One region of the Paenibacillus sp. GCM10023252 genome, then DNA from elsewhere that is predicted to be linked to it. Evidence: riboswitches for the same ligand, from Rfam matches in the RefSeq annotation. Region 1 holds a riboswitch; each other region holds the start of a gene.
The links. A riboswitch is a leader RNA that binds a small molecule or an ion and turns the genes downstream of it on or off. The one in region 1 is predicted to bind cyclic di-AMP.
Positions count from the first base shown of each region.

Region 2: it holds a riboswitch for cyclic di-AMP, as region 1 does, so the genes downstream of both, ACFO9Q_RS02310 (TrkH family potassium uptake protein) here and ACFO9Q_RS09200 (hypothetical protein) in region 1, are expected to answer to the same signal.
Region 3: it holds a riboswitch for cyclic di-AMP, as region 1 does, so the genes downstream of both, ACFO9Q_RS19185 (C40 family peptidase) here and ACFO9Q_RS09200 (hypothetical protein) in region 1, are expected to answer to the same signal.
Region 4: it holds a riboswitch for cyclic di-AMP, as region 1 does, so the genes downstream of both, ACFO9Q_RS10290 (ubiquitin-like domain-containing protein) here and ACFO9Q_RS09200 (hypothetical protein) in region 1, are expected to answer to the same signal.

Region 1 is NZ_JBHSHW010000010.1:231,484-239,524, forward strand. Features, by position in the region: gene ACFO9Q_RS09185 (ABC transporter permease) at 1-151, shown strand, start outside; gene corA (magnesium/cobalt transporter CorA) at 234-1,184, shown strand; gene ACFO9Q_RS09195 (hypothetical protein) at 1,187-1,615, opposite strand; cyclic di-AMP (ydaO/yuaA leader) riboswitch at 1,628-1,786, opposite strand; cyclic di-AMP (ydaO/yuaA leader) riboswitch at 2,310-2,483, shown strand; gene ACFO9Q_RS09200 (hypothetical protein) at 2,605-2,847, shown strand; gene kdpF (K(+)-transporting ATPase subunit F) at 2,977-3,054, shown strand; gene kdpA (potassium-transporting ATPase subunit KdpA) at 3,117-4,796, shown strand; gene kdpB (potassium-transporting ATPase subunit KdpB) at 4,820-6,856, shown strand; gene kdpC (potassium-transporting ATPase subunit KdpC) at 6,934-7,542, shown strand; gene ACFO9Q_RS09225 (histidine kinase) at 7,619-8,041, shown strand, end outside.
Region 2 is NZ_JBHSHW010000002.1:111,703-119,743, forward strand. Features, by position in the region: gene ACFO9Q_RS02305 (CPBP family intramembrane glutamic endopeptidase) at 1-1,604, opposite strand, end outside; cyclic di-AMP (ydaO/yuaA leader) riboswitch at 1,846-2,023, shown strand; gene ACFO9Q_RS02310 (TrkH family potassium uptake protein) at 2,123-3,463, shown strand; gene ACFO9Q_RS02315 (potassium channel family protein) at 3,481-4,143, shown strand; gene ACFO9Q_RS02320 (cation:proton antiporter) at 4,164-5,393, shown strand; gene ACFO9Q_RS02325 (LysR family transcriptional regulator) at 5,452-6,351, opposite strand; gene ACFO9Q_RS02330 (succinate dehydrogenase cytochrome b558 subunit) at 6,600-7,271, shown strand; gene sdhA (succinate dehydrogenase flavoprotein subunit) at 7,296-8,041, shown strand, end outside.
Region 3 is NZ_JBHSHW010000032.1:22,789-30,829, forward strand. Features, by position in the region: gene ACFO9Q_RS19170 (MFS transporter) at 1-432, shown strand, start outside; gene ACFO9Q_RS19175 (hypothetical protein) at 619-843, shown strand; gene ACFO9Q_RS19180 (FAD-binding domain-containing protein) at 970-2,331, opposite strand; gene ACFO9Q_RS19185 (C40 family peptidase) at 2,514-2,978, opposite strand; cyclic di-AMP (ydaO/yuaA leader) riboswitch at 2,982-3,144, opposite strand; gene ACFO9Q_RS19190 (hypothetical protein) at 4,064-4,885, opposite strand; gene ACFO9Q_RS19195 (M1 family metallopeptidase) at 4,920-6,929, opposite strand; gene ACFO9Q_RS19200 (YwhD family protein) at 7,141-7,668, shown strand; gene ACFO9Q_RS19205 (helix-turn-helix domain-containing protein) at 7,916-8,041, shown strand, end outside.
Region 4 is NZ_JBHSHW010000018.1:9,386-17,426, reverse strand. Features, by position in the region: gene ispE (4-(cytidine 5'-diphospho)-2-C-methyl-D-erythritol kinase) at 1-767, opposite strand, end outside; gene ACFO9Q_RS10315 (small, acid-soluble spore protein, alpha/beta type) at 901-1,089, opposite strand; gene veg (biofilm formation stimulator Veg) at 1,269-1,541, opposite strand; gene yabG (sporulation peptidase YabG) at 1,699-2,598, opposite strand; gene rsmA (16S rRNA (adenine(1518)-N(6)/adenine(1519)-N(6))-dimethyltransferase RsmA) at 2,722-3,600, opposite strand; gene rnmV (ribonuclease M5) at 3,597-4,145, opposite strand; gene ACFO9Q_RS10290 (ubiquitin-like domain-containing protein) at 4,283-5,422, opposite strand; cyclic di-AMP (ydaO/yuaA leader) riboswitch at 5,662-5,880, opposite strand; gene ACFO9Q_RS10285 (TatD family hydrolase) at 6,062-6,838, opposite strand; gene ACFO9Q_RS10280 (HD domain-containing protein) at 6,919-8,041, opposite strand, start outside.

The DNA.
Region 1 (8,041 bases):
AGACCCGATCGAAGCGGTCAGGTACCAGATGCTCATCATGTTCCTGCTCGCTTCGTCAGCTGCCCTTACAGCGATGCTGCTTAGCTCCATCAGCTATAAGCTGTGGTTCAATGAGGAGCTTCAGCTCATCGAGCTGCCCGATAAGGATTGATGTTATTTCCTTCCTTTTGTCATACAACGACACATGTTATTCTGTACTTAGATTGTAGTAACGCCCGGAGGAGCCCAAGCCATTGATACGTACATTAGCGATAACGACTGACTTGATACTTAAGCAGGACCTGCCTCTGGAGCAGCTGACTGGACCGGATATCGATTGGTACTGGGTAGACTTCAATGCTCCTACTGAGGAGGAGGCTAAGCTGCTCAGCAGCCACTTCCACTTCCATCCGCTTGCGATTGAGGACTGTCTCCATGTGCTGCAGCGTCCCAAGGTCGATCATTATGAAGATATGCACTTCTTCGTGCTGCATGCAATCTCAGAGTCGACGCTGAAGGCCGCAGAGGTTGATATGTTCGTTGGTCCGAGCTATGTCGTCACATTCCACTATAATGAGCTGCAGGAGATGGATGAAGCATGGTCGCGCATCTGTGACAATGAGATTCTTCGCATTAACGGGCCCATCTACTGTGCTTACTTGGTCATGGACAAGCTGGTGGACCAATACTTCCCGAGCGTGCATTACCTGGAGGACCAGCTGAGCGAGATTGACAGCAATGAAGCGAATCTGCCGATCGAGGAGCTCATGAACCAAGTGTTCGAGATTAGGTCGAAGCTGCTCAAGCTGCGCCGAACGATTGTGCCGATGAGAGATCTGCTCTACCGAGTCGTCAACTCTCAGAGAATCGAAGGCTTGAAGGAGCATCATCTCTACTACACCGATATCTATGACCACCTGCTGAAGCTATCCGAGATGATTGAGCAGAACCGGGACATGACATCAGACATGCGCGACAGCTACCTGTCCATTAACTCCAATCGAATGAATCGCATTATGAAAACCTTAACCGTCATCACAACCATCTTCATGCCGCTAACCTTCATAGCCGGAATATACGGCATGAACTTCGTCTACATGCCTGAACTGACTTGGAAGGGGGGTTACTTCATCGTCATTGGAATTATGGCCATGATTGGTCTCATCATGTTCCTACTGTTCCGCAAGAAGGGCTGGTTCAAGTAGAACTAGAAGAATGAGGCATAGAATAGGGAAGACTCGAATAACCCCTTCTCATCATAGTCCGTTGTCCACGGAGGTTGATGTGCAGGGGTTACGATATGAGATAAAGCTTGGTCATAGAGCTGCCATTGCAGCTCGTGCCTGCATTCACAGTTCAGAGAATGCTCAGGCACACAGCCATACACACCTATCCCCTTCATTAAGCATCCACACCACATCATCCAGTCTCCTGGTCTGTCTTGATGAAGAACAGGAAGCTCACTCCAGCAGGTTCCTTCAGTGGTGGTCACCTTCAGAACAGCTCGGAAGCCTTGGTTGTTTAAGCAATGAGAAGGAACGACATAGCATTCAATGTGCGTAATGCGCAGTGGTTCATAACGAGAGTCAGGGACAGGCAGGGGTTCTGGTGAGGGCATAGCTAATCTGAACGTCATAACATCATCTCTCCTTTAGGGGTTCATCGCTTACGAGGTTAGCTGTCGGATTCGGGCCAGAGAGTCGCCCTACTGGAGACTAGCTCCAGATTCACCCCATGAACGATTACATCTCTATCGTTCGAGTTGGTTCCCCCGCTTCATTTGGTAAGAATTCAGCGATTTCAATTTCGTATGGACTTCGCCGTATATCATACTGCTGACCGCTAGGTTTGTCTAACCTCCCAATAACGGCCTTACCCGCTGTGAAGCCATATTTTTGGAATGATGCCTTTGGCAAGAAGCTAACGCAGCTAATTCTCAAAATAACTCGTTTATGCTCCGATTTTCTATGAATTCGAGAAGTCTGATTTCTCACTATTTTTTTGAACCTGCCTATTTTTATATTACTTATGAAATCGAGAGAAAAACCTATGAATTAGTAAGCATTCTAGAGTTTAAGAGTAGTGTAAGCGCTAGTTATGGACGGATTCAGCTGAAAATATGGCTAATATCCCCTCTATTCCTCCTAGACAGGTGAATCGCTTCAGGAGTAAGATTCGATTCATGGTTGACTCGGCTGGAACGATGTGAGAGTCGAACTAGTCTAGGCTGGAGTGTTCGTTCCGATTGGACACCATGGAGTCCGGTTGGAAGCAGGGTGTCTCTCACCACCCGAATTCGCAGGCTAACCTATTTTACGAATTTGCTAACAAAGTCTTTATCGCTTAATCCTGCAGGTTCAGTGCAGGAGCGGGGGAACCAACGAGCAGCAATCTTGTCATGAGATGCTGTTCATGGGGTGAATCGCTTGGCTTGCCGCCAAGCGTAGGGCGACTCTCACGCCCGAATCCGTCAGCTAACCTCGTAAGCGTACTCGGGAGAGGCAACATACATCGCGATTCTTCGCCGCAGCAGCTTTGCTGTGCCTTGAAGAAGCCGCGGGAGATGTTCCTCTATTCTCCTGCGGCTTCTTTTGTGTTGCCTTCTAACCATAGGAGGAATATCCGTTGGAGAGAGAATCCATCGTTGTAGCCGGATTCAATGAAGCCTGCAAGTATATCTTCGAGAGCAGCCTCGCCTTGAGCTGCAGATATATTCAATGCTGCAGGTCATGGACGTCGAAGCCCATTTATGTCATTACAGAGAGCTTTAATCCTAGAGCCATCTATCGGGGGCTTGGAGCAGATCATATTATTTTCACACGAACGGGCGAGGTTGGATTCTTGCTGAATGAATCTGAATCGGAATAACCCATAGAATAGGGAGGTCATTCTTATGATGGATGTGTACATGATAGGAACCTTGATCGTTAGCTTCATCCTAGTAGCAGGATTCCTGCATTGGTGCGGCAAGGTGGTAGAGGATGGAGGGGACACGCGATGATCTTCGTACTTGTAGTGACGGGATTGCTGTTCATCTACCTCGTCTACGCCTTAATTCATCCAGAGAAGTTCTAGAGCATAGGAACACTTGCGAAGCGGCCTTCAAGGCTTGTCATTACGATTAGGAGGAATATAGAATGGATGTCCTGCAGATTGCGATTGTTATCGCGATAATTATACTGCTGGTGAAGCCGGTGGGAACCTACGTGTATCACGTGTTCTCCAATGAGCAGAGCAAGCAAGATCGAGTATTCGGAGGAACGGAGAGAGTCATCTATCGCCTGCTTGGACTGAAGAGCAGAGCGGGGATGGGATGGAAGAAGTACGCGCTCAGCTTCGTCATAACCAACATTGTGCTGACCGCTGTCAGTTACTTGATTCTAAGGCTGCAGAACGCATTGCCTTACAACCCGAATGATATCGGTAATATGGAATCAACGTTGACCTTCAATACAGTCATCTCCTTCATGACGAACACGAACCTGCAGCATTACAGCGGTGAATCTGCGCTGACTTACTTCTCGCAGATGGCGGTCATCATGATGATGATGTTCACCTCCGCAGCAACCGGGTTCTCGGTAGCTATAGCCTTCGTAAGGGGAATTACGAGCAAGGGCAAGACAATCGGCAACTTCTTCGAGGACTTCGTGAAGGCACATACACGAATCTTCCTGCCGATCTCCTTCATCCTTACACTTGTCCTCGTGGCGCTGCAAGTTCCACAGACGCTAGATCCGACGCTTACGGTCAAGACGCTTGAGGGAGCGGTGCAGCAGATCGCAATAGGTCCCGTCGCCTCGCTTGAATCCATTAAGCATCTAGGGACGAATGGCGGCGGCTTCTTCGGAGTGAACTCCGCGCATCCATTCGAGAACCCAAGTCCGCTGACGAACGTGCTGGAGATTCTAGCGATGTGGACGCTGCCGGCAGCTCTCCCCTATACGTTCGGCTTGTTCGCTAAGAATAAGAAGCAGGGCTGGGTTATTTTCTCCGCGATGATGATCTTGTTCCTGGTGTTCCTGACTACGGTCTACACGGCTGAGAAGGCGGGCAGCCCGGTCATGAACGCTCTTGGCGTGGACGCTTCCCAGGGCAGTATGGAAGGCAAGGAAGTCCGATTCGGCATTGCACAGTCATCATTGTTCACAGCGGTCACGACCGCAGCGACGACGGGAACGGTTAACAATATGCATGATACCTTGACCCCTCTAGGCGGGATGGTTCCGATGGCGGAGATGATGCTGAACGTCGTGTTCGGCGGCAAGGGTGTCGGATTAATCAATATGCTCATGTATGCCATCCTCGGCGTGTTCATCTGCGGATTGATGGTGGGGCGAACCCCTGAATTCTTAGGACGCAAGATTGAGCCCCGAGAGATGAAGCTGATCGCCATCGCGATACTGGCTCATCCGTTCATTATCCTGGCGCCGACCGCGCTTGCCTTAATGACGGATGTGGGCACGGCGGCCATTACGAATCCAGGCTATCATGGCATCTCGCAGGTACTGTACGAGTATACGTCCTCCGCAGCCAATAATGGATCCGGCTTCGAGGGACTTGGAGACAATACGCCGTTCTGGAATATTACGACGGGACTAGTAATGCTCTTCGGCCGTTATATCTCCATGATTGCCATGCTCGGTGTAGCGGGCTCGCTCGCTTCGAAGCAATGGGTGCCTGAGACGATCGGTACGTTCCGCACGGACAATAAGCTGTTCACTGGTCTCCTGATCGGTACAGTACTCTTAATTGGCGCATTAACATTCTTGCCGGCGATTGTGCTTGGCCCAATTGCTGAACATTTGACACTCCGATAACGGACGGATGAGGTGAAGGATCAATGAGTTCTCCTAGACATAAGAAAAGCATGCTCTCCTCTGATCTGGTGGGCAGTGCGTTAAAAGATAGCTTCATAAAATTAAATCCAATCACGATGATGAAAAACCCGGTTATGTTCGTCGTTGAAGTAGGCACGGTAATCGTGCTGTTCATGACGATCTTCCCTGGATACTTCGATTCGGAGGACCGAATCGGCTTCAACCTGACGGTCTTCCTCATCCTGCTCTTCACCGTCCTCTTCGCTAACTTCGCTGAAGCATTGGCCGAGGGGCGCGGGAAGGCGCAGGCGGATTCCCTGAAGCAATCGAAGAAGGACATGAGCGCGAATAAAGTAACAAGCGCAGGAATTAAGGTCGTCTCCTCCACTGAGCTGCGCAAGGGTGACGTCGTTGTTGTGGCTGCTGGTGAGATGATTCCTGGGGACGGCGAAGTCATCGAAGGACTCGCTTCCGTAGACGAATCCGCTATTACCGGAGAATCCGCACCGGTCATTAAGGAAGCTGGAGGAGACTTCAGCTCAGTAACCGGTGGGACGAAGGTTGTCAGCGACCTCATCAAGGTGAAGATTACGAGTGAGCCGGGCGAGTCGTTCATTGATCGGATGATCTCGCTGGTCGAAGGGGCTAAGCGTCAGAAGACACCGAATGAGCTGGCCTTGAATACGCTGCTCACTTCCTTAACGCTAATCTTCGTTATCGTCGTCGTGACGCTCGGGCCGATTGCCGGCTTCGTGAACGTAGAGCTCGAGATTCCAGTGCTCATCGCTCTGCTCGTCTGTCTAATTCCTACAACGATTGGCGGATTGCTGTCCGCGATTGGAATTGCCGGGATGGACCGTGTCACCCAGTTCAACGTGCTGGCGATGTCCGGTAAGGCTGTTGAAGCCGCTGGTGATATTAACACGATGATATTGGATAAGACAGGTACGATTACATTCGGTAACCGGATGGCCAGCTATATGATTCCTGTCGGAGCAAGCGGACGCGAGACATTAGCCGCTTGGGCTGCGGTCAGCTCTCAGAAGGATGAGACGCCGGAAGGCCGCTCCGTGCTGGAATGGCTGAAGAAGAACAGTCTGAGCTATGATACGGCCCTCGGCGAGGGAGGGGAATTCATTCCCTTCCAAGCAGAGACTAGAATGAGCGGTATTGATCTAGCCGATGGTCGCAAGGTGCGCAAGGGCGCCGTCGATGCGGTACGCAAGTGGGTACAGGAGCAGGGCGGCAGCGTTCCGGGGGATCTGGAGCAGAAGTCGAACACGATTGCGACAGAGGGAGGTACTCCTCTAGCTGTTGCTGTAGATAAGGAGATCTTCGGGCTTATCTACCTGAAGGACACCGTTAAGCCAGGTATGCCGGAGCGATTCGAGCAGCTTCGCCGGATGGGTATCAAGACCATCATGTGTACTGGCGATAATCCGCTGACGGCAGCGACAATCGCCAAGGAAGCAGGAGTCGATGAATTCGTAGCGGAGAGCAAGCCGGAAGACAAGATTGCTCTTATACGCAGAGAGCAAGCGGAAGGCAAGCTGGTCGCTATGACCGGTGACGGCACGAATGATGCGCCGGCACTCGCACAAGCGGACGTAGGGCTCGCGATGAACAGCGGGACGATTGCAGCGAAGGAAGCGGCCAATATGGTCGATCTGGATTCGGATCCGTCGAAGATTATCGAGGTGGTCGCGATCGGGAAGCAGCTGCTCATGACGCGTGGAGCACTGACGACCTTCTCCATCGCCAATGACATTGCGAAGTACTTCGCGATTATCCCGGCCATGTTCATGATTGCCATTCCTGAGATGGATGCCTTGAACATTATGAATCTGGGATCGCCATTGTCGGCGGTGCTGTCGGCTCTGATCTTCAACGCCATCATTATCCCGCTGCTCATTCCGCTGGCGATGAAGGGCGTAGCCTACAAGCCGATGAGCGCGAATCGGCTCCTGAGCCGGAACTTGCTCCTATATGGCCTTGGGGGTGTCATCGCTCCATTCATCGGGATTAAGGTAATTGATCTCGCCGTCCACTTATGGATCTGATGCCATTCCATACGGATTCGATGATAGGAAGCGAATAGGAATCTAATGAACCGTAACTAACGAAGGGAAGAGATACGATGAATTCTACGTATGAGGATAAGGAGCCGTCAGGCTTATCAATATTATGGGTAGCAGTCCGGGCAAGTCTCGTCTTCATCATTGTGTGCGGCCTTATCTATCCCCTGGTCTCTACCGGAGCAGCTCAGCTGCTCTTCCCGAGCCAGGCGAACGGAAGCTTGCTGGAGAATGCAGCTGGTGAAGTGACAGGATCTGAGCTGATTGGGCAGCCGTTCACTTCACAGGAGTACTTCCAAGGGCGGGTATCCAGTATCGAGTACAACGGTGCGGGCTCGGGATCGAATAACTTCGCTCCCTCTAATCCGGCGCTGCTAGAGAGAACGAAGGCTTCTATTGACGAGTGGAAGAAGAACAATCCGGATGTTGTTATTGACAAGCTGCCGCTGGCACTCATTACGAACTCGGGATCAGGTCTAGATCCGCATATTACACCGGAATCGGCCGCCGTTCAGATTCCCCGTATCAGCAAGCTGACGGGAGTTGCGCAGGAGCAGCTTGAAGCGCTGGTTACTAAGCATACGGAAGGCCGGGATCTTGGTCTGTTCGGGGATAAGCGAGTGAACGTATTGAAGCTGAACCTTGCTCTTACCGAGCTGAGAGCGAAGTAAGACGGTTACCCTGCGTGTCTCGTGCACGCAGGGTATTATGCTGTTCAGGTTGCCTTGAGGGGGAGGAGGAGCTAGGATGGACATCCCTTATCGGCGTAAGTCGCCGGAAGAGATTCTACTGACGATATCTAAGCTGCACCTGGGCAAGCTTAAGGTGCTCATTGGCGCGGTCAGCGGCTCAGGTAAGACCTATCATATGCTGCAGGAAGGGCAGCAGCTGAAGCAGCAAGGCATAGATGTTGTCCTATGCGCAGTAACTACACTGCAGCGGCCCGAGACGGTGCGACAGGCTTCGGAGCTGGAGCGGGTTCCGATCATTCACTGGATGAAGGACGGAGCGGAGCAGAAGGATCTCAATCTGGAGGCTCTGCTGCTTCGCGATCCTGAAGTGGTGCTTGTTGACGGTCTTGCCCACCGCAACCGTCCAGGAGCGCAGCATGCGACGAGGCTGGAAGATATCCGCTTCCTCATGGCGCGGGGAATCTCCATCATCACGACC
Region 2 (8,041 bases), on a different contig from region 1:
TGTGTGGTACCCTTCTTGGATCGCCAGTTCTTCATGACCCATGCGATGGGAACCGGAAGCACGAGGTAGAAGATGGCCGCAGCCACATTGGCCGCAGTCCCCATGAAGAGCAGCGAGGCAGCCATCAGGATGCTGTCCAGTATGGCGTGTGTGAATACGGCTGTGATGAATCCATATCGCAGGAACAGCCACGAGAAGACGAGACCAAGGATAACGAGCTCAATTAATCTGGTGGTTGATGGGAAGATCGGGTATGCAACATGTCCGAGCGCCCAGATCACTGACGGAATGAGAGCGGCAATCCACGGATTGCGCAGCCACTTGCGCAGCAGGCCGATGCCGAATAACCGATAGATGCTCTCCTCGGAGATTGCAGCGCACCAAGCAAGCAAGGGCATGAGCCAAGGGAGAGCCATGTTGTATGGCGATTGCGTAGCATCGCTCGTTGACCAAGCTCCTGTCACGAGCTGCAGCACGATCAGGATAATGGACTGCATGCCCAGCAGAATAATGGCGAACAGATAGGATAGCTTCATGCTCTGCCACACATGGTCCCCATAGCCGGGCTCGCCGAAGCGTGGCCACAATCGCTGTCCCGCAGCCCGCCATAGTCCATCTCCAGCGACGAGGGAGAAGTAGACTGCAGCACCGAATACAACGGTTGTAAGCACCGTGACGAACATCATGATGGCCATATACAGATCAGGATTAGTGCTCTCTCCAAGGGTGGAGCGCAGGCCGTCCGCCATGTTGAAGTTGTTCGCAATATAAAAGGCGAGGAAGAAGCCCGTGAGCAGCAGACCGCGCTGGAATGAAGTATGCTTACGGTACAAGATGGCATAGATGACAGCGAACAGGAACAGCACCCCTGTCATGACGAGGTAGCCCCAGACAGACAACAGATTCGCAATCGACTTCTGTTCCTCGACATAGGACACATAGTCGGAAGGAGCAACGAAGGCCGGCTTGTACTCCGTAACGAGCGGATCACCGCCAGTGGCCGAGGAAGCCGTACGGACCTTAATCTCTAGAGCAGCTTCGCCGATTCGATACCCAGCCGGGTACAGCATAATTGTGCCGTTATTCTGAACCTCGCTGCGCTTCAGCTCCTCTGCCCGGAAGCCTTGCTGGACGGCAAGCTCCTTGGCTGCCTTAAGGGCAGCGCTGCCTGTCAGCGGATTCCCTTCACCCTTAGGCTCCAGCAAGTGCCATGCGACGACTGTGCCGGTCTCCATATGGACATAGATATACCCGATGCCGCCGTCCTTCAGCTTCGATTCGACCTGATAGACATCGGTAGGGAATTGCTTGTCATATTGCTCGCTGTAATCACTTAGCAGCTTCTCCTTCGTTAAGTATCCATACACCATACTCTCGGATTGGTGAATCGTCTCCAGCTTCTCTGCTTCTTCATGCAGATTTTCCTGAATGAAGGCCGAGGCAGCCATCTCAGCCTCACCTTCGGTAATCAGCTTGGACGAAGCCGTTGATAGCGAGGGATCCGCAGCCTGCGGAACAATCTGAACAAGTATGAAAATAATAAAAGCAATCAGTCCGGCTATCCTGTACTTTTTCCACTCATCGGCCTGTATCGGCTGAAGCATGCGACCACCTCTGTTTTAATTTACGCTTAACATAACATAGTTTTTCATTCCTGATCCAATGAATCCGATGAAAAGAAGAGCATTGTTTTCATAAAAGCGAGAAATAACGACGTGAGGGGAGACAACCTCCTATAACTTCAAGTGTATGCCCGAATATGCACAAATTCCCCTTCATTTTATGATTCACACGATTTTGAACTAACCGCCAATAAGGATTATAATCGTTAACGTTACAACCAATTGAATAGCACAGCCGAATTTCCTAAGGAAAACGGGGGAACCATACTGTTGTTAGCAGCCAAGCATGGCCGCAGCAACATGGGGTGAATTTCGACAGGATCATATGAACCTGCTGAATAGGGCTGCCTTTCCAGGCCCGAATCCGTCAGCTAACCTCGCAGGCTGTATGGAACAGGACTCATCGCTTTAGCACTTGAGCATCCAGTGCTATTTTTTTGTGCTCTTTTTTGCCTACACATGACTACCGATAACCGATAACCGATGAGGAGATTGTACATATGAAGATGAACCTGAAGGTGCTGACATGGTCACCGCCGCGAATCCTGGTAACGGGCTTCGCCATCATTATCCTGCTTGGAGGGTTGCTGCTCTCCATGCCATTCGCCACTGCGAATGGGGAGGGAGTTCGGTACCTTGATGCGGTATTCACGGCTACCTCTGCGACCTGTGTAACAGGGCTCGTAGTCGTAGACACTGGGACGTTCTGGTCCATACCAGGCCAGATTATTATTATTACGCTCATTCAGATCGGCGGTCTCGGATTCATGACGATGGCCACCCTGATTGCTCTGGCGCTTCGCAAGAGAATCTCCCTCAAGGAGCGTCTTATCCTACAAGAGGCGATGAACCAGAGCAGCATGGAGGGCATTGTTAGGCTGATTCGCAAAGTCATATTTTACTCGCTGGCGATTGAACTAGCTGGAGCTATTTTGTTCACGATTCGCTTCGCTTATGACATGCCGCTGGACAGAGCAGTAGGCTTCGGATTTTTCCATGCTGTCTCCTTCTTCAATAATGCGGGCTTCGATCTATTCGGAGAGTATAGAAGCTTGACGATGTACGTTGGCGATCCGTTAGTTAATATCGTCTCCATGCTGCTAATTATTCTTGGTGGACTAGGGTTCATTGTTATGTCGGATCTGCTGGAGTTCCGGACGAAGAAGAAGCTGTCGCTGCACAGCAAGGTCGTCCTGACGATGACAGGTTCCTTAATTGCAATCGGAGCTCTCGTCATCTTCATCTTCGAATTCTCCAATGCCAATACACTGGGGTCCTTGAATTGGGGAGAGAAGATACTCGCTTCCTTCTTCCAATCGGTTACACCGCGTACAGCCGGAGCGAATACTCTGGACTTCACCGTGCTGAGACAAGCGACGCTCTTCTTCACCATCATCCTCATGTTCATCGGCGCTTCACCAGGCTCGACAGGCGGAGGGATTAAGACGACGACGTTCATGACACTGATCGGAGCTGTCATCGCTATGATTCGAGGCAAGGAGGATATCGTGCTGTTCCGTTACCGTCTAGGCAAGGACCGCATCTTCAAGGCGTTGACGATTACGATGCTGTCCCTCGCGCTCGTACTGTTCGTGACGATGATCTTGTCGACCACGGAGGATAAGGAGTTCATTAAGATTCTGTTCGAGACGACGTCTGCATTCGGCACAGTGGGGCTGTCTGCAGGAGTAACTCCTTATCTATCTGACGTAGGAAGAGTTATAATTGCGCTCACGATGTTCGCTGGACGACTCGGGCCCCTGACGCTTGCCTATGCGCTTGGTCCTAAGACGGAGAAGGAGCTATACCGGCATCCAGAAGGTAAAATTACAATTGGTTAGGAGCTTATATAGCTATGATTAAAGGTCATCAATTCGTTATCGTTGGACTGGGACGGTTCGGCTCAAGCTTGGGCAAGGAACTGGTCGAGCTTGGCTATGAGGTGCTTGGCATCGACCGGGATGAAGAGATTGTCCAAGAGATGAGCGAGGTGCTTACCTACACGGTATGTGCAGATGCAACGGATGAGGAATCGCTGCGTTCGCTGGGTGTCCGCAACTTCGACTGCGGTGTCGTCTCTATCGGCGATGATATTCAAGCAAGCATACTGACAACTATCCTGCTTAAGGATCTTGGTGTGAAGAAGGTTGTGGCTAAGGCCATCAGCGAGCTTCACGGGCGTGTGCTAGAGAAGCTTGGCGTCGACCGGGTCGTCTATCCCGAGCGGGATATGGGCATTCGTGTCGCTCATCAGCTCGTGTCGCCGAATCTGCTGGATTATATTGAGCTGTCTAAGGATTATACGATTGCAGAGCTTGCTGTTCCCAAGTGTCTCGATGGCAAGTCCCTGCATGATATTAACCCGCGGGCGCGCTACGGCTGCAGCATCGTGGCCATTAATAAGGCGAGCGGCATCATTATTGCTCCAACTGCGGAAGATATGCTCTCTGAGCGTGATGTGATGGTCGTCATTGGGACGAACGAACAGATTGAAGAGTTCGAAGAGGCTGTCATTCGTTAAGAGAGGATCGTGGTCATCAAGTGGTTACAGAAGCAACCCCGGTTATTCATCATATGGTACTGCTGTTCTTGCTTGTTCTGTGCTTCGGCATGCTGTCCGGAAGAATAGCGGCATGGCTGCGCCTGCCAGATGTAGCGCTGTTCATCGTCATGGGGATGGTGCTTGGGCAAGGACTTCACTTAATTAATGAGGGCAGCGCTTCAGTCGTGAATCAACTGGTGCTCACTGTAGGCTCGGTCCTCATTCTGTTCGATGGAGGCCGTAATATTAGTCTGCGAGGACTGCAGAAGGTGAAGTGGACGATATCGCTGCTTAGTGTCCCAGGTGTGCTGATTACTATAGCGGTAACAGGTGCGGCTATTCACTATCTGTTCGGAATAGAGTGGCTCTATGCGCTGCTCGCAGGCTCGGTCATCGCTTCAACCGATCCTGCTTCAATCATCCCGGTATTCCGTCAGGTTACGATACGGAAGAAGGTGAGGGAGACAGTAGAGAGTGAATCTGCCTTCAATGATGCAACGGGCTCCATTATTACCTTCGCTCTGCTCGCCGCGGTAACTGGTGAGTCGGCTCTTGAAGCGGGGCCCCTGCTGTGGGAGTTCGTGAGGACAGCTGCAGGAGGAATCTTGCTTGGAGCGGCCGTCGGAGTGCTTATCGTGCTGCTGGCTGTCCATCCGAAGCTTGGTATTCTTAAGGAGTATACGACCATCGCTATGGTCGTAACAGCTCTTGGAGCGTATCTCTTAGGTGACTATATTCATGTCAGCGGGTTCATGGCTACGTTCGTAGCGGGGCTTGTATGGGGCAATCCAGCCATTGTGAAGCTTAATCTTGAGGCACGGGAGCAGGAGCTCGTTCACTTCTCCGACAATATGACCGTTATTATGCGCATGCTTATCTTCGTTCTGCTCGGCAGTCAGGCCGATCTTGCACTCATGCTGGAGTACGGATTGCAGAGCCTTGCTGTCGTGCTGCTGTTCATGTTCGTTGCTCGCCCGCTCACCGTGCTTGCGAGTGCCCTTCCCGACAGAGCGGCGAAGTGGACAGGGCGAGAGCTGTTGTTCATGATGTGGGTAAGGGAGACGGGGGTCATTCCTGCGGCTCTATCCGGCATCATTATCGGAATGGGTGTGAAGCATGCGGACATTATCGCCTCAATCACTCTCATGGCCATACTGATGACCATATTGGTCCAGGCCAGTACAACCGCATGGGTCGCGAAGCGGCTAGGAATGGATGCAGAAGCTTAATATGGGAGAATAATAAGGACAGCGGCCTGCTGAAGAACCTAGAGGCAGCTGTCCTTGTCTATGTGTAGCCGCCCGATAGGAATCGTGGAAGCTCTTCCAGCCATCTTCGTACGACGGGGCCTGCTGAAGCTGAATCAGCATGAATGAGAGAGGTTGTCCGCTTCGTCTCCTCCAGCTCGGCCAGAGGGATGACGGCAAGATCATTATCATCCAGCAGCTGCGTCCTCAAGTACGACTTCGGAAGCAGAGTAGCCGCCCGGCATGTGTGTAGCAGTCGCAGGATGGCCTCGAAGGAGTCAATCTCCATTCGAACATCTGGCTGCAGCTCATACTTGTGGAACAGCTCGTCCGTCAATATCCGATACCAGGTCCCCTTGGAGAATAGAATCATAGGCATATCGTTCAGATCCTGAATAGTCAGCTTGCCTCGATCGGTCACGACTTGATTCCGAGGCAGCACCAGGAGCAGATGGTCCTCGAACAAGGGGACACAAGTGAGCTGCGTATCTTCAATCATCGACGCCACAATGCCAATGTCCGCCTTGCGGTCGCGTACGAGCGTAACGATCTCATGCGTCTTGCCTGTTATCGCCTTAATGTCGAACTCAGGATGAGCCGCCGTCAGAGACTGAATGAAGTCTGGCAGCGTCGTCTGAAGAGTAGTCAGGCTCGCGCCAATCGTCAGCGGTGTTCGGCCGGACTCCTTGTGTTCGCTGACCGCAGTAATATAACGGCGATGCAGCTTACGCAGCTCCAGGGCATAATCGTAAGTAATCTGCCCGACACGGGTCAGCTCCAGTCTCTTGCCGATTCTGCGGAACAGCTGAGCGCCGAGCTCTTCTTCCAGCTTCGCTATTTTACGGGACAGGGCGGGCTGTGACAGATTCAGTACAGCGGATGCCTTGTTCATACTGGACTGCTCCACAATCGCAGCGAATACTTGCATTTCCTCAAGCATGGGCAGATCTCCTTATATAATAGAAGAGTGAGAATCATAATCAACTAATGCTTATGTGAATTCGTTATAACAATCTATAAAAAATAAGCAATTCCATTATAAGATGAAAAGGAGTAGGATGTGAAGTGTGGCTAACTTGTGTCGACATTTGTTGACGAGGATTCGGGCTGGGGGTACAATGATTGATGGTTTGTTCATGGCTTGTCTTATAAGCGATTACACAGTGTTGAAAGGAGAACGAGAGCAGTATGAAAGGAAATTCGTATTATTCGAGGAAGCTTCATTCCCTCTTGGGAGTCATCCCGCTCGGCTTGTTCATCGTTGAACACGGCCTCACCAATTACATGGCATTCGAAGGCGGACCGGAGGGCTTCGATTCCGGAGTTAAGCTGCTGAACAGCCTTCCGCTCGTATGGGTGCTGGAGCTGTTCCTCATCTTCCTTCCGTTGTTATTCCACGGAATCTATGGGCTATACGTAGCCTACCAGTCCAACGTGAACACCGGGCAGTTCAAGTACGGCCGCAACTGGGCGTTCATGTGGCAGCGGATATCAGGCGTCATTACCTTCATCTTCGTGTTCTGGCATGTATACCAGACTCGCTGGCAGGTAGCGATTGGCAATGTGTCCCATGAAGAGCTAGGCTCTCATATGCACGAGATTGCGACGAATCCATTCTACTTCATCCTCTACATCATTGGAGTTATTGCTGCTGTATTCCACTTCAGCAACGGCATGTGGGCCTTCCTGGTCTCATGGGGCATTACCGTTGGACCTCGCGCGCAGAAGATCTCATCCTACATCTGGATGGGCGTGTTCGTTCTAGTTGCGGCGCTGTTCCTGCTGTCACTGGTTGCCTTCCGCGGAGATGAGTTCAAGGAAGCGGCAGCCGCAGCCTTGGCATGGTCGAACATAGGTTAGTACGAGTACAAGGAGCGATACGTAATGGCTAAGAATAAAATTATCGTAGTTGGCGGCGGGCTCGCCGGCTTGATGGCTACTATTAAGGCAGCAGAGGCAGGCGTCCACGTGGATCTGTTCTCCCTCGTGCCTGTGAAGCGTTCCCACTCCGTATGCGCGCAGGGCGGCATTAACGGAGCGGTGAATACGAAGGGGGAAGGCGATTCCCCTTGGGAGCACTTCGATGACACCGTATACGGCGGGGACTTCCTGGCGAACCAGCCACCCGTTAAGGCGATGTGCGAAGCAGCACCAGGCATTATTCACTTGATGGACCGGATGGGCGTTATGTTCAACCGTACACCGGAAGGCTTGCTTGACTTCCGCCGCTTCGGCGGCACGAAGTACCATAGAACGGCATTCGCCGGAGCAACGACAGGGCAGCAGCTCCTGTATGCGCTCGATGAGCAAGTACGCCGCTGGGAAGCTGCTGGTCTCGTAACGAAGTACGAGCACTTCGAGTTCCTTGGCGCTGTGCTCGACGATGACGGCATCTGCCGCGGCGTATCGGCACAAGACCTTCGCAGCATGGAGATTCATACGGTTTCTGCAGATGCGGTTATTTTGGCATCGGGCGGTCCTGGCATTATTTTCGGTAAGACGACGAACTCGGTTATTAATACAGGTACAGCTGCAAGCGCGGTGTATCAGCAGGGTGTGCACTACGCGAACGGCGAATTCATCCAGATTCACCCGACCGCTATCCCAGGGGATGACAAGCTTCGTCTCAT
Region 3 (8,041 bases), on a different contig from region 1:
GGCATGGTTGTGGCAGGACGTATCTTCGCGGGGCGGCTGGCGGATAAGGTCGGATACGGCACCTATCTGCTGGGAGCAACGGCCAGCGCTGCGGTTGTATTCCTGCTCATGGCTTCCATGAAGGATGTGAGCTGGATGCTCGTCTTCGTCGGGCTGAGCGGCCTCTGCTTCTCTGGCATCTTCGGGATTGGTCTAGTATATGCGAATGCTCTCATTCCGGGAATGACGGAGCGAACGACAAGCTTGCTTGTCGCCTTCGGAGGTCTGGGAGGGGCGCTTCTCCCGCGCGCCACAGGGTGGGCGATGGACCGTTATCAGGCAGGTACGACGTTGTGGATGATGGCCTTCACGGTCACAGGCATGCTCGTTATTCTGCTCGTCCTGCTGGCATTAGGCAGGAAGCAGGGCCGGCAATTGGCCGGCCATAGCTAGCTGGCAAATAGAAGAAGCATGCGGGCAGGAGTGCCGGCATGCTTTTTTTTTTAAAATGATGCAAGTATTAGTGGGTGCAACATCCTTATATTGGCAGTAACTTTCACAGCGGATGAGCCGTCTTATAGTGTAGATGAAGACAACAGATCATGACAACGTCATTCACGTATGGGAGGCTTGCCAGTTATGCGTAATAAATCGATCTACCTATCATCAGCCTTGCTCTTGTTCCTGCTATGGTTCTGCTCTTCGTTATTCTACTCCACCGGAGAGGAGTGGTGGTCGGTCTATTCCGTGCAACATACGGGCTATAATACGTATCTGGCAGTTCTATCCTGGGAGCAGATGCTCGCGTTCGCAGTCGTGGCGCTGGTGCTAGCCTTCGTGCCGTATAAGATGATACTGAAGTAAGCAGATTCGGGAGGCGAAGGTGATAGGCACCCTTGGTTCAAAAAAAAGATACGGAAGACGCAGCAGCAGCCCAGCAACCCAGGAGCTCAGGAGCCCAGAAGGCCAGGAGGCCGGGCATGACAGTGTCTAGGCAAGTATAGTCTTGTACACTTCGATGGCCCTTGCCCGCGATGCCTTCACATCGACTATGGCATGGGGCTCTGGCAGATGAATATCCCGGTCAGACTGATGGGCGAGCTCCGGCAGCCAACGTCTGATATAGTCCCCGCTCGGGTTATGCGTCTGCGACTGCGTCACTGGATTCATAATACGGAAGTAAGGCGCAGCGTCGTAGCCTAGGGACGAGCTCCACAGCCAGCCTCCGCGATTGAGCGTGTTGTCGTAGTCGCTTAAGTGAAGGCGGAAGTGCTGCTCGCCTAGCGTGAAGGGACAGAGCAGATTCTTCGTCAGGAACATGGCGGTCACCATGCGCAGCCGATTGGGCAGCTCGCCCGTCTGCAGCAGCTGGGTCATAGCGGCATCAATGATAGGAACGCCGGTCTGGGCGGTCGCCCACGCTTCGAAGTGCCGATCCGACAGCGGAGACTGGTCGACAAGATGCTCGTACCGGAAGAAGTTCTCGTGGAACATCGCCTGGTACAGATAGAAGTCCCGCCATGCGAGCTGGCGGATCCAGGTGTCCGCGCCATAGCTTCCCTGCGCGGACTCATACGCCTCGCGAGCGGAGATCGCGCCGGCGTTCAAGAAGCGGGCGAGCCCGCTCGTGCCTGCGGCGGCGTAATCATCCCGCCGCTCCCCATAGGCGGACAGCCGCTCGCGCACGAAGCGGCTGAGCTCGCCCTGCGCCTCGGGCGCCGCGCCCGCTGCCGCGCGCTCGGCGCCTTCGGCGAGCGCTGCCGCAATGGCCGGCGGCAGCGCGAAGCGCGCGGCTACGCCGCTGTCGAGGCTGCCGACCGTGTGCAGGTCTCGGACCGTGGTGCGGCCCGCTGGCGCGTAGTGCTGCTGCATGTAGGTGCTCCACATGCGGTGGAAGGGCGTGAACACCTTGTAAGGCTCGGAGCGCCGAGCGAAGGTGTGGAACTCTTCGAGATCCGCCAGCGGAGCATCGGCGAGGGGCAGCCACTTGCGCCCGGCGTGGCGGGTGGCTTGCTGGAGCTGCTCATCGCGCTGTCTGGCGTATGGCGTGTAGTCTGCATGGACGATTACCTCGTCGATGGCTGGATATGCACCAAGGAGTGCTGCTGTAATGTCGGCAGGTTGCCCATATAAGAGATGAAGCGTCTGGCCGGCATCGGCATACTGGGCGATGAGCTGAGCTGCATGGGTTAGGAAGGATCGGCCGCTGTGAGCGGTGAGCCGTTCCTTAGTAGTAAGTGCCGGATCGAGGATAAGCAGATGTAGGCCAGGGTCCTTATGGTTGCGAATAATATAGTCGAACGCTCTAAGATCTGTGATTCGCAGATCCTTGCGGTGGGTAAATAAGTACATACACCTCGACACCCCTCTATTTTTTTGCTAGCAACATTGTTGAAACAACTCTACTACTCTCTCGTATACTCTACCATAACGTATCCAAGCGCAACAAAGCCGCATACAGCTTGTCCTGGCAGACAAACCGCAGCGGCTTTATTGTAAAAAATATGAGGACTACCATTACTTCGTTAGATGGCCTACTCGTCAGCGTACTTCTCGAATGTAGCGGTATTCATGACTCGGCGAGCAGTAACATAGTTATTTGTGTAGTAGGATTCGCTTAATTTGCTGATCGTCACACCCTTGCTGGATGATGAATGTGCAAATTTTCCGTCCCCAACATAAATGCCTACATGTGAGATTCCGTTGCCGCCTGTTTCGAAGAATACGAGGTCGCCTGCAATCAGATCGCTCTTAGCGATTTTCTTGCCAACTCCAGCTTGTGACTTCGACGAGCGAGGAAGGTCAATTCCCATCTTGTCGAAAACATAAGAAGTGAAGCCCGAGCAATCAAAGCCCTTCGTGGTCGTGCCTCCGTACTTGTACGGCGTACCAAGAACATCCTTGATAATGCCGTCCATCTTGGAATCTGCAAATGCGCTCCCAGCTTGGAAGGCGAGCAGCATCGCGAGTCCGATAAGCAGTGCTGTAACTTTCTTCAATGGTGAAGCTCCTTCCAATGCCTACGAGGTTAGCTGTGGGGTTCGGTTGAAGGATCCCTATGATTTATCCGGCATCTAGTCCCTAAGGAGGATGGTGCTGCCCAAAATCAATTCACCCAGTGTGGTTCCCCCGTTTCCATCAATCGGAATTCGGCAGTATTTTTTTGCTGGGCTAAATATTCGATCTTTTTCACAGTTCTCCTGCAAATGTTGGGAAATTCTAATAATTCTCATGTTAGGAATGAGGGGTGTAGGAAGCGCTTGCATTGTTAATATGTAGGGGAAAACGCTGAGAAGGCAGGCTGGATAAGGCATGTTGGGGAATCGTATGGGAGTTAATCTATCATTCCAAGATTCGACAATCGGGAGAAAAATGAGAGAAATGAAAGAGAGAAAAGACCTAGAGGCCGGTGGGCTTCTGGGTCTTTTTATTGATATTTAGATGGGGCCAGATGAAAGGAAGCCATTGAAGAGATGGGTTCCGCGTCCTTTGCTGCACTATCCCCTTCCGTCAGGAGAGGGGTAAGTTCTGCGTTCTTTGCTACACTATCCCCTTCCGTCAGGAGAGTGGTAAATCGGTGCAGTGAAGGCTGTTTTTTAAGGTTTGCATAGATTCTGAGTGTCTTGAAATCCAAAAATATGTGCAATTAGTTATTCCTGAACGAAGGGGATAGTGTAGAAAAGGAGAGAGAACGAACCCTGAACGAAGGGGATAGTGTAGAAAAGGAGCAAAAGAAACATAAGCGTGTAATAACCTTGCCTTGATCATGTGAAAATTAGCCAATGCCATCTATTGCATCGATGTACCAGGGGATGTTCTCCTAATCTTATGTGGCTTCCCTTGCTGGTTAGCTGATAGGGATGTAATTGCTCCCATTTTTGTGCCTCTGCCCATGCTGGTTAGCGGATAGGAGTGAATTTGCCCCATTCTGATACACCTACCCTTATTCGATAATGCAGCACAATCTTAATCTATAGAAAAAAAGATCTCTCCAATAAGGAGAGACCTAGGTAGTAACCGATTCCTTCACATTCTGTATTGTCGTAGAACTGTATCTCAGACGCAGCACCGTAACACTTCGCTGCTACCCCCGTCGGGACTGCAAGCAGTCGAGCTGCGCGGCGACCGTCCACACCTTGACGAGCGTGCGCACCAGGTGGAATCCCTGGTGCAGCACCAGCGCGAGCAAGCCCGCCCACACTAGCGATAAGCTGGTGACGAAGGCGGAGAGGCCGGCGCCGATTGCCCACATGAGCAGTGAGATGCCCGCATAGGGCAGGAAGTGGCGAAGCGCGGTCCACAGCGAGCCGAGTATGCCTCCCTCGCCGGACGCTGCGCCCAGCTGCATGGCGAGGAAGAGCATGTGTATGAGCACGGCCCATGCCAGCCAGCCGGCTGCGTAGGGAAGCGTCGTCTGCAGCAGCTCCGCAGACGAGCCGCTCTGAAGCAGCGCCCGCAGTGCAGCGGGCAGCAGCCACCAAGCAGGGGCGAGCGTCAGCAGCGCTCCTGTCCAATACAGCAGGCCTACCGGCTTCCAGCAGCGCCGAATGCCGAGCATGAACTGCGTGCCCTTGCCCTCCTCGGCATGGTGCAGCGAATAGAACAGTCCTGCGTTGAAGATTGGAGTGAGCAGCATACGGGCGAGTAGAATGCAGCCGAGAGTCCAAGCGTATGGCTGCAGCAGCTCGGTTCGCATGAGCTGGAACTGCGATTCCATTAAGAACTGAGAGACCGCCGTATTCGAAGGGTAGCTGTCGGGGAATCGCCTGAGCAGCGGTGCTACGACATCATCCACGAAGCGGTAGAGGAAGAATCCCCACATTAATTGGTACAAGAATAAGAAGATAATAATGGCAAAGTGCCGTACAGCCAGCTGCCACCCTCTGCGCATATGAGTCATCAGCATTATTACGTCCTCCTTCCACTAACCTGCGCTATACTTACCACCCAATTGCGCCTACGATGATCTCGAGCATTTTGGCCGCGCCAACACTCCATCTCGTCCGCTGCTTGCCCTCAATCTCGGCCTTCATGAAGTTGTTGATCTGCTTGTTGTCCAGCACATTCGTATGCTGAGGATCGAGCGCCGCCCACAGGAGCGGGGTGTTCTGAATAAGCTTGAACTGCATATGGGCCTGGGAGCCATCCCACTGCTGTGTTAACGCATTACCGTCCGCGAAGCGGAACTCGATTGGAATCGGACCATATGAGCCGCCGCGCTTCGACACCACGACCGTTGACTCATACACTCGCTTGCCGTCCTTCTCTGCAGGCTTCACCTGAATCGTGTCCACTGCGAAGTCCGCCATCTCATTCCCATACACATACTGGTTGAAGTAATTCGTCCACTTCGTCTTCGTCACACCCTCCACCACCTTCTGAAAATCCGAGGTCGAAGGATGCCGGAACTTGTACTTGCTGAAGTAGGTTCGCATAATCTTCTGCATCGTCTTCGTGCCGACTTGCTTCTCCATGCCGACCAGCACCAGCTTCGCCCGAATATACACATTCTCGGCATAGTGATTGTTGTCGTCATATGACCAGGACAACTGCTTAAGCGGGGCAGGATCGGTCATGTAGCTGGACTCCACCCGCAGATTCGGTTCCACCCCGTACTCGCTCTCCATCACCTTGTCCTCGGCATAGGAGGTGAAGCCCTCGTCCAGCCAAGCTTCCTCGAACTCATTCGATGCGACCATGCCGTACCAATACTGATGGCCAATCTCATGGACGACCGTCCGCTCGAGGTCATAGCCCGGATTATCATGCTCCGCAGCGAAGGCGGTGACGAGCGTCGGATACTCCATGCCGCCCGCTCCGTTCCCGCCCTTCGGAGGAACGACGACGGAGAGAGTCGAGTAGGGGTACTCGCCATACCACTGCGCATACTTGGCTAAGGAGGTCTTGGCAGCATGCATATACCGGTCCTTCAGATGAGCATGGGCAGGGTCGAGATAGAGCTTAATGCGGACGCCCGGCACACCCTTCGTCGAATAAGCCGCTTCGTCATAGACGAAGTCAGGAGATGCTGCCCAAGCGAAGTCATGCACATCGTCAGCGTAGAACTGGTAGATCTTCAGCCCGTCCTTCGTCTCGATCGGCTTCGTCTGGAAGCCGGTCGCTGCGACCTTATACTTCGCCGGCACCTTGATGCGCACGCTGTAGATGCCGAAGTCGCTGTAGAATTCCGAGTTGCCGTGATATTGATGCGCATTCCAGCCCTCCGAGCTGCGCCCGCGCGTCCCTGCGGTCTCATAGACCGCCAGCTTCGGGAACCATTGCCCCGCCATGATGAAGTCCCCTGAATAGCCCATGCGAGCGAACACCTCCGGCAGCTTCACCTCGTAGGACATCCGCAGCGTGACCGACTTGTTCGGTTCAACCGGGACGGGCAGGTGGAGCTTGGCCAGCGTATAATCGTCGTGATTGCCGTCATCGGGCTGCTCGTAATGAAGCCGCGGGAGCAGTGTCTCGCCCTCCGTCGTCTTCAGCGTCAGCAGCTTCATATAGCCCAGTGAATCCGAGGTGGCCTTGTCCTGCCGCAATTGCCCGCCGGATTCGCGCATGAACGTCGACTTGTCAGAGAGGAAGGCGTTGGGATATAGGTGGAAATATAGCTCAGAGACCGTCTTGCGCCCAGGGTTCGTCCACGTCACGGACTGCTCGGCGGTAATCGTCTTCGCCTCTTCGTTCAGGCTAGCCTGAATGTGATACTCCGTCACGCGCTTGCTCAGCGCGACCGGCTTCGGCTGCATGACGGAGTCCGGCTCCTGCGCCGCGGCTGGAGGCTTGGCCGTATTGGAAGGAGGAGAGGGCTTGGCCTTCGTGGCTGGCGCGTAGGCATACGTATATTGGGACAGCCAAGCATCCCCGAAGCCCTGCAGGGAGAATACGAGCAGGATCGCAGTAAGCAAGAAGAGCGCTAATCGTGTGACATGGCGTGGAGTCATTCAACTTTTCCCTCCCGTTGACAAGCATCTAGTGGATGTATATGTTTGCTTTTCACAGAATATTAGCTAAAATGGAATTAAGTTGTGCACGGGGCGAATGCCCGCTTGAAATAGAGGAAAGTGCGCGCCATTGCTGGGAGGAAGGCGACAGCTGAGAAGCCTTGGGGTGCGAAAGCTTCAGCGTGAGAATGATGGGGAAGGCGTGATATAGATGAGTGAACAGCAGGGGCAAGGGCAGGCCGGAGGGCCGGAGAAGAAGGAGAAGCGAACGCTGTCTCTGAACGTAGTGAGCGGCAAGGAGCATCGCGGATTCGGAGCGGGGACGGTAGATCTTAGCCAGGTAGCCTGCGTCATGATTGACAAGGGCGAGGTGTATATCGACGTCGGCGCGATGCATGCGAAGAGCAAGATTGAGAAGGGGATCAAGTTCACCCCGAACAAGGAAGATACGCCGAATGGACGCCAGTGCTGGATTGTATGGGTCGCGGTGGACCGCAAGGAAGAAGGCTCCTACTATGCCGGAGCGACCGCTTGCGAGATGCTAATTGACACAGAGGCGCGCCGCGGCTGGAAGATACTAGCGGATCACGTGAACAAGCTCGATGCGGCGATCAAGCGCCGTTACAAGCTCGAGGAGCTGGGACCGGAAGACAAGGCGGGGCTGCGCGAGTTCCTCATTGGCCACAATGCGGAATGGTGGGCGAATTCGCCGGATGAGCTGAAGCAGGCGCTGGTGTAAGTTACGCTGGCGTAAGCGCGAAGAACTGCAAGCTTGCAGGGCGTAAGAGGGCTCATAGCAGCAGGGTTAGGATAGAGGCAAGGCGAAGGGGCGGTCTCACTCATCTTAGGATGAAGGAGGCTGCTTTTTTTTATATGTCATACAACGATAGAGATTCAGCTGGTCCGGCAATTAAGTATTGAGAATTACAGAAGCGCTACTATAATGGAGGGGAAGGCCGAATTCAGCGAAGAGGGGAGGCAGACACATGTCGACTACCTTATATAATGATTCGAAGCAAGCGCTATCAAGGAGCACGCCCGTACCCATCATTCATACGCTCGGGGATTTGGTGAAGCGAGCGGGGGCGCTCGGGCCGCGCCGGTTGATTGAC
Region 4 (8,041 bases), on a different contig from region 1:
AGACCGAATACCGTAGGCCCGCTGCCTGACATGAGGACGCCATCCGCCCCAAGCCGCTGCATACTCTCCTTAAGCTGAAGCACTTCCGGATAGAGGTCGAGCGTTACGGTCTCCAGCACATTGCCCATCTCGGAGCAGATGTCGCCGAAGGAGCCAGCCTTGATCGCTTCAAGCATATTGGGCACGGAAGGATGCTTCTTCAGCTCATTCGCTCGGAGACGGCCATATACGTCCGCAGTCGATACATTAATCGGCGGCTTGGCTAGCACTACCCAGCATTGAGGCGGGTTGTCGATCCGCTCCAGCTTCTCACCGCGCCCGGTCGCAAGCGCGGTTCCCCCCGTTACGCAGAAGGGCACATCCGAACCAAGCTCGGCTCCGAGCTCGCACAGCTCCTGCTCAGGTATATTCAGCTGCCACAGCCGGTTAAGCCCGCGCAGCGTTGCTGCAGCATCACTGGATCCGCCAGCGAGCCCGGCGGCTACCGGTATTTTTTTGTCGAGATGAATGTATACTCCCTTGCGCACGTCATAGCGGTCCTTGATCAGCTTGGCTGCTTGGAACGCTAGATTCTTCTCATCGAGAGGGATATATCCCGCTTGGCTTGAGATAATAATCGTATCGCGAGGGAGCTCTTCCATCTCCAATCGATCGGCTAGATCCACCATGGTCATAATCATCTCGACCTCATGGAAGCCATCCTGGCGCTTGCGCATGACGTCAAGCAGCAGGTTTATTTTTGCAGGAGCTTTTTCGTATATTTTCATCTCTACGTCCACCCGTTCGTTCGTTAGCATATTGCCCATTATAACAAACAGACTGAATAAAAGCTAAGAAATGAACAGGCAGCCGCTGCCGCTGTTCGTCTCTTAGCTTCTGTGGGTTGGACCTCTTGTAAGCCTAAGGATTGTTGGTCTTATTCGCCGCTGCCTGCTCCGCGAGCTGAATCGCCCGCTTCACCATATTGCCGGCATCCTTCGCCCTTATACCTCCCCAGCCTTCTTCCTGAACCGTGTTGTAGAATCCAAGATCCTTGGCCAGCTCGTACTTGAGCTGTTCCGACATGACACTGCGCCTTCTTCGGCTCATCTTAACCCTCCTAGTGTAGGACATTCGCTCGTGCAGCATGTACCTGAGGCTACCCGTAGTATGCGCGGTTAACGAGGTGGACATGCAAGGAAGGAACCTCGCTCATGGGGGGACAAAAAAAAGAGCACAGAATGTCTCTGCGCTCGGAACAGCCTTGTTCAGGCTATATATAGATTCTGTTATTGAATATGGGTAATACGGACTTGACCTTCGTCGTTGCACACGGTCACTTCCACCGATTCCGTCAATATATCGGCATAACTGTAGGAGACGCGCTTGAATGCATGCTGCTCCTGATCCAGCTTGACAATGAAAACAGATGGGTAGATTTCTTCCAAGACACCGGTACGTTCGATGGTCTTTCGCCGGCCACCGTTAGCTCGAAGACGAATTTTGGAACCTACGTGAGCTTCCAAGTTGCGTTTAATCTCCAACAGCGCATTTTTTGCCATTGTCCACTACCACCTCTTTCCTTGTCCATTATAACCAATAGGAGAGGGGTTGTCAAACAAAGCAAAATATTATATCAGTAGGGTGTTCGGGTTGTCAACGGTGTTTTCGCCCATTTTTATAAGCCGATGTATTTTTTGGCTAATAAGAGGCATATTATCAAGTTGTCCTGCGTATAGAAGCGAGCGTAGTGGCTGCCGGGGTGACCTTAGACTTAGGCATTCCTACCCGATGACGTCCTAACGTCTCTATGCCTCCGACTCCGTCCACTCCGCTAATTGTGCCATGAATAACATCAGCCAGGTTAATCGTCTCCCGGATAGAGGTGTAGCTTGCCTTAATTGCGATGTATACGGGATCCAGAGCGTGGATGAGAATGCGGCCAGGTGAGCTCGCGAAGTTCGCTCCTGTCTGGAGCAATGCTTCGAAGTGGGACTGGCAAGCGCCGGCTACGATTATCAGACCATCACGGTTCTTCTCGTAGTCTCTGGCGACTCGGACCGCATTTACGAAGTTCTGTGAATTCTTGTAGCTGGAGAGGCTGAGCAGGTCCTCTTGCCTCCGGTTCTTAAGCACACCATCATGACCCGTAATGACGACGATATCGGGCCGGAACTGGGGTAGTAGCCGGTAGAGCATATCGGACATCTGTGATTCATGGGCATGTATGCCATGTGCAGGCACTCTCATGCTGGAGTAGAGCTGCATACTTTTCTTTAAGTAATTATTGTCGCCATCCAGATGCAGTACCTTGCCTGGTACCTCGAAGTAGGGCTGCGTCTGCTGCAGCGCTACCCGTATCTCTTCTTCCGTCTGCTCAGACTGCAGCTCTCGCTGCTTGTGCATACGCTTCATCGACTCGTTGACCTTAATTCGCACTTGCTGCGATGCGCTCGTGTATTCCGGATCACGAACGACTGACAGGTCGGGTATTGGAGAATCCGCAAGCAGGCGGTAATCCGTTCCTTTTAAGACTGCATGGGTTTGCTGGATTGCTTCGATACGGAACAGCACGTCACCGCCGTACGATTTGCGGACGACCAGGTCCCCTTGTTTCATGGGCATATCACCTCTTCTCGTCTATCCTATGGAAGGACGAGAAGTTTGGTGAACACTTCACGACCAGAACGAGCAAGAAGCTGTTCAGCAGCCTATAGACTGATGAACAGCTTCTGAACTCCGTTACCCCCAGCCCTTGGCCAGGAATGCCCGGCTAATGACGGCGAACTCTTCAAGAGACAAGGTCTCACCCCGGCGGGTTGGATCGATCCCAGACGCCGTCAGCAGCTCTGTAAGCGCTTCACGGTTCTCCTTGCCTACAAGACTGGTCAAGTTGTTCGCAAGCGTCTTACGGCGCTGTGTGAAGCTTCCCTGCACGATTCGGAAGTAATGGTCCTCATCTGGGACCTCTACGGCCGGTGTGTCCCGCAGTGTTAGCTTGATGACGGCTGAATCTACATTCGGCTGTGGAATGAATACGGTGTGAGGGACGATGCAGACGAGCTTCGGCTCACAGTAGTATTGAACGGCGACGCTAAGGCTGCCGTACTCCTTCCCGCCTGGCTTCGCTGCCATGCGCTGCGCCACTTCCTTCTGAATCATGACTACGATATTCTCCAAGGGAAGACGCTCTTCAAGCAGCTTCATCAGGATCGGCGTAGTCACATAGTAGGGCAGATTCGCGACGACACTGACTCGCTCTACCTTAGAGAACTGCTCTTGGAACAGCTGCTTCAAGTCGAGCTTCAGCACGTCGCCGTGGATAACCTCAACATGTGGCTGTTCGGCCAGTACATCTCTAAGTATCGGGATAAGTCGCTGGTCAATCTCCACCGCAGTCACCGTACCCGCTTCCTCCGCAAGCTGCTGGGTGAGTGCTCCGATACCCGGCCCAATCTCCAGCGCGCCCTTGGACTTGTCGAGCTCGGCTGCCGCTACAATGTTATGCAATATATTCTGGTCAATCAGGAAGTTCTGCCCCAGACTCTTCTTGAAGGAGAATCCGTACTTCGCTATGATCTCCTTCGTTCGCTTCGGTGTACCTACTTCAGCTGCCTTCATGCTCTCTCCCCCTGTTCCATCTCACGCAGCGCTTCCGCGAACTCTTCCTTGGAGATGCGGAAGCTTGTACAGCGCTTATAGAACTGCTTGCCATTAGCATATCCGATTCCGAGCAGCTTACCCATCCGCAGCCTGCGGTCAGCGGCCTGTGGGTGTACGATGAGACCTGCATCCATGAGATGCTCCCACGTAATATCCCCTGAACCTTCCGGCGCTTCCGTTCGAACATCCAGCAGAGCTTGCCTAATGGCTTCAGGTGAAGCATTCTCCACGCCGATATCTCCCTTGTACAACGCCTGCTCTTGCGGAAGGAACGCATGCTTGCAGCCCGGCACCCGCCTCGCGACAATCTTACGGATACGCTCACCGGCATGATCCGGATCTGTGAATATAATAATGCCCCTGCGCTGCTGGGCCAGCTCGATTCGGCGAAGCACATCTTCACCGATAGCCGAGCCATTCGTCTCTATCGTATCGGCCTCTACGGCTCGCTTAATCGCTGTGGTGTCATCCTTGCCTTCGACGACAATGATCTCCTTAATCACCAAGACCATTCCTTCCTTGTAACATGCAAAAAGAAGAGGCGTTGCCTCTCCTTATCATGGCATATTTGGCTGACAAATACGTATGAATAATTCACAAGCAGAATTGACTTCTCTTCTTCTCGAAGCCTATCCCCGCTCTAGCTTGCACTTGGCTTATTCGGACCTAGGACATAGACCGTGAAGCCCTTCTTCCTGCCGAACTTATTGGCATACTTGGTACTATCGAAGTACACGTCAATCTTGTTGCCCTTGACGGCACCGCCAGTATCCTCAGCGCGGCGGAAGCCTATTCCTTCGATATACACCCACCAGCCAAGCGGAATGACCTTAGGGTCAACCGCAATGGTACGGCCTTCCTGAACTCTTGCACCTGAAGCAGTAATGCCATAGCCCGGATGATTCACATCCTTGCCTGTACTTGCTACACCGGCCGAATAAGCGGTCAGTGTTACGTTCTTAATAATCTTCTTCGCCTTGAAAGTACGTCCGCCCTTGGTCATGGAGGTTGAACTTGCAGAGAGCACCTGAATCTTAGGCTGCTCCTTCTTCGTACCAATAGCAACGACCTGATTGACAGCGGCTGCGGATACGACCTTGTTCACTAATCTCTCCGACACGAGAACTCCATCCTCGTATACTTTCTCAACTTGTTCAACGACGGTTCCTTCTTTGCCGGTTTGAACCAGCTTCTCTTTGCCATGGGCAAGAGTAGAATCTTGTTTCTTCACGACAGTGAATGGAACTTTCCGCTGTGTCTCAGACACACGGGTATCCACTCGTACAACCGAGACCGTCATATTCGGCTCAATGGCTGTGCTGAGGGATGGGCTTATCTTATCTTGACTACGAACAGGAATATTGGATTCCTCGATCGCTGCCTGCACTGTCTTCTCTGTCGTGTACACCGTCGATGTCTTGCCGTCAGCCTTCACTAAGACAGCTACCGCATGGGTTACTTCGACTCGGTCTCCATCCTTCACTGTTGCATTCAGCGGGAGAGATACCTTGTCATGCGGTCCTATCGTGATAGCTTGTTCATCCAGTAGGCGTTGCAGGACCCATTGCTTAGTCTTCACAACGGTCTCTTGTCCATTCACTACTACGGATACGCTCTTATCAGCCGATCCGTACAACAACACCAAAAACATGAAAGTCATAGCGATTGAGATAATGGCACTTAGTAGAACCAAACGCAAATTCTCATGCTTCCATCGCAATGCGTTGGACATGCTGGATGATCGTTTCCCATGGGTCTCCTTCACTTGAGTAATGCCCACTTCATCGGTCCTCCTTCATAGCCTCGCCGCCGTGTGTTACGCATGATACATGACGCGACTATTGGTTTATTAGCGTGCAAGCACGCTTTCCAGGTACATAACCCTGCCCATACCTCCATGAATAACCCTATGTCGACGCTTTACGAGTTATTCAAAAATAAAAGAAGCCTTCGACAGAGGATCTGTTTCGTGGCTTCTCGGGTTGACACACGAGATTCATGGAAATGGATGCACGAGTTGATCGCTCTCTATAGACGCTTACGAGGTTAGCTGTCGGGTTCGGGCGAGAGAGCTGCCCTATCTGTTCCACATGTCCGTCCGGTCATAGACAGTAGAATCAGAATTCACCCCAAGAAGAATTCATGTGTTCACGTGCTGAGAAGGGTTCATTCCCTTGCTCGGATTATGTACACTTGGTTCCCCCGCTCTCCAATTCGGAGATTAAGCGTGACTGGAAATACAATACATTACTGATGTCCTGAAATGAATCATACCTTCCCTAGCCCTAGGTTGTAAAGATGCGATAAAATCCGATATTCACGAAATTTTAGGAAATCCATGCAATAAAACGCTGATTTTATGGGCAAAAATTAGTTTTATCGCCGGAAAGGTCTCAATTCCTCTTGATCTGAAGGGCTTTCACACAATACCAAAACAATTTTTTCCGTTTTCGGTTGTTATTTTTGCTATCTCTTCCAGAGATTTTCCTAATATTTCAGCTGCAGCCTCTGCGACGAGAACCACATAGGAGGACTCGTTCCTCTTGCCTCTTTTTGGATGAGGAGCCATATATGGGCTGTCCGTCTCGATTAATATTCGGTCAAGCGGAACCTTCCCGAGCACTTCCTTGGGAACTCTTGCATTCTGAAAAGTAAGGGGTCCGCCGAACGAAATATAGAAGTTCATATCGAGGCATTGCTTCGCGGTCTCCCAGCTGCCTGAGAAGCAGTGCATGACTCCCCCGACCTCCTCCGCATGCTCCTCCCGAAGAATGCGAACGACATCCTCATGCGCATCTCGGTTATGAATGACGATTGGCTTCTTCACCTTGCGGGCCAATCGAATCTGTTCTCTGAATACGCGCTGCTGAACATCCTTCGGGGAGGTATCCCAGTGGTAATCCAGGCCAATCTCCCCAATCGCCACAACCTTAGGGTGGGCACACAATTGTTCAATCCACTCCAGATCCTCAGGCTTCATGTCTATACTGTCTACTGGATGCCAGCCAACTGCCGCGTAGATGAAGTCATACTGCTCAGCCAGCTCCAATGTGGTCGGTATGGTATCTCGATTGAATCCTATATTGATGAGATGGCTGATGCCAGCTTCTGTTGCTCGAGCGATGATCTCCTCACGTTCGCCGTCGAATTTCTCCGAATCGAGGTGCGTATGGGTGTCCATGAATGAATAAGTCATGCGGGCATTCCTCCTGCTTATGAAGCCATGATGGGAAGCTGATTGAGATCAGCTTATCTGTTCTTATAGTAGCAAACCTTCTACCCGATTCCAAAAAGAGCCCGTATTCGTCCATCCAGCTTGTCCTTGGCTGCCTGAAGCGGCTCCTCTGGATAATAGAGGTGATAACGGCCTTGATGCAAGCCGGTTATGGAGCGGATAATGTCAGATTTTGCTGAGATTTCAGCGGTTCGATCTTGTCCGTCCAGCAGCAAAATCGGGGCTTTTTCTTTTTTATCTTCTTTATTCGAGTCTGGTCGATAGACATCGTAAGGCAGGTCAAATGGGAAGTCAATCTCCATATGATAGTCTGGATCAAGGCCGATACGCAGCCATTGCCTTGCAATCTCAGCCAACAAGGTTTCATCCGGCTCTTCAATGGTTATATACTTGTACAACCGTCTGTCTAAGAATCGGCAGCATAAGTCCGATAATAGAGGGTCTCTTTCCTCTGACCATTCCATGAAGGCTGTCTGAATGAGCGCCTCGTCGAGACGGTAATAATCTTGTGCGGATAGGGTCTGCCGAATCAGGCTGTCAATCGGTCTCGCCATCCATCCGAAGGTATAGCCCTGTTCGGTTAACTCCTTCGCTCGGCGGAAGATCTGCCTGAGTATAATCTCAGAGCTCCTTGTCACCGGATGGAAGTATACCTGCCAATACATCTGATATCGGGACATGAGATAATCCTCCACCGCATGCATCCCCGACTCCTTCACAACGATCTGGCCTTGATAAGGGCGAAGTACCCTTAGAATTCGTTCCAGATCGAAGGTTCCATAGTTAACCCCCGTATAGTAGGCGTCTCTGAGCAGATAATCCATGCGGTCCGCATCCATCTGGCTCGATACGAGGCTGATGACGATCGGCTTCGGATAAGTCTTCCGAATGACCGCAGCCACGCGGTCTGGGAAGTCCTCAGATACCTCTCGAAGCACCCGATTGATATCTGTTTCTTCTAATATAATACGGCAGGTCCACTCCTCGTGCTGAGTGTCGAATATCTCTTCTATGGAATGCGAGAAGGGTCCATGTCCAACGTCATGGAGAAGGGCTGCGCACAGCGAGACGAGCCTCTCTTCGCGAGGCCAATCCGGATAGCCGCTTCGCTCGAATTGAGAGATGATTTTACGGGTAATCTCATAGACTCCCAGGGAGTGAGAG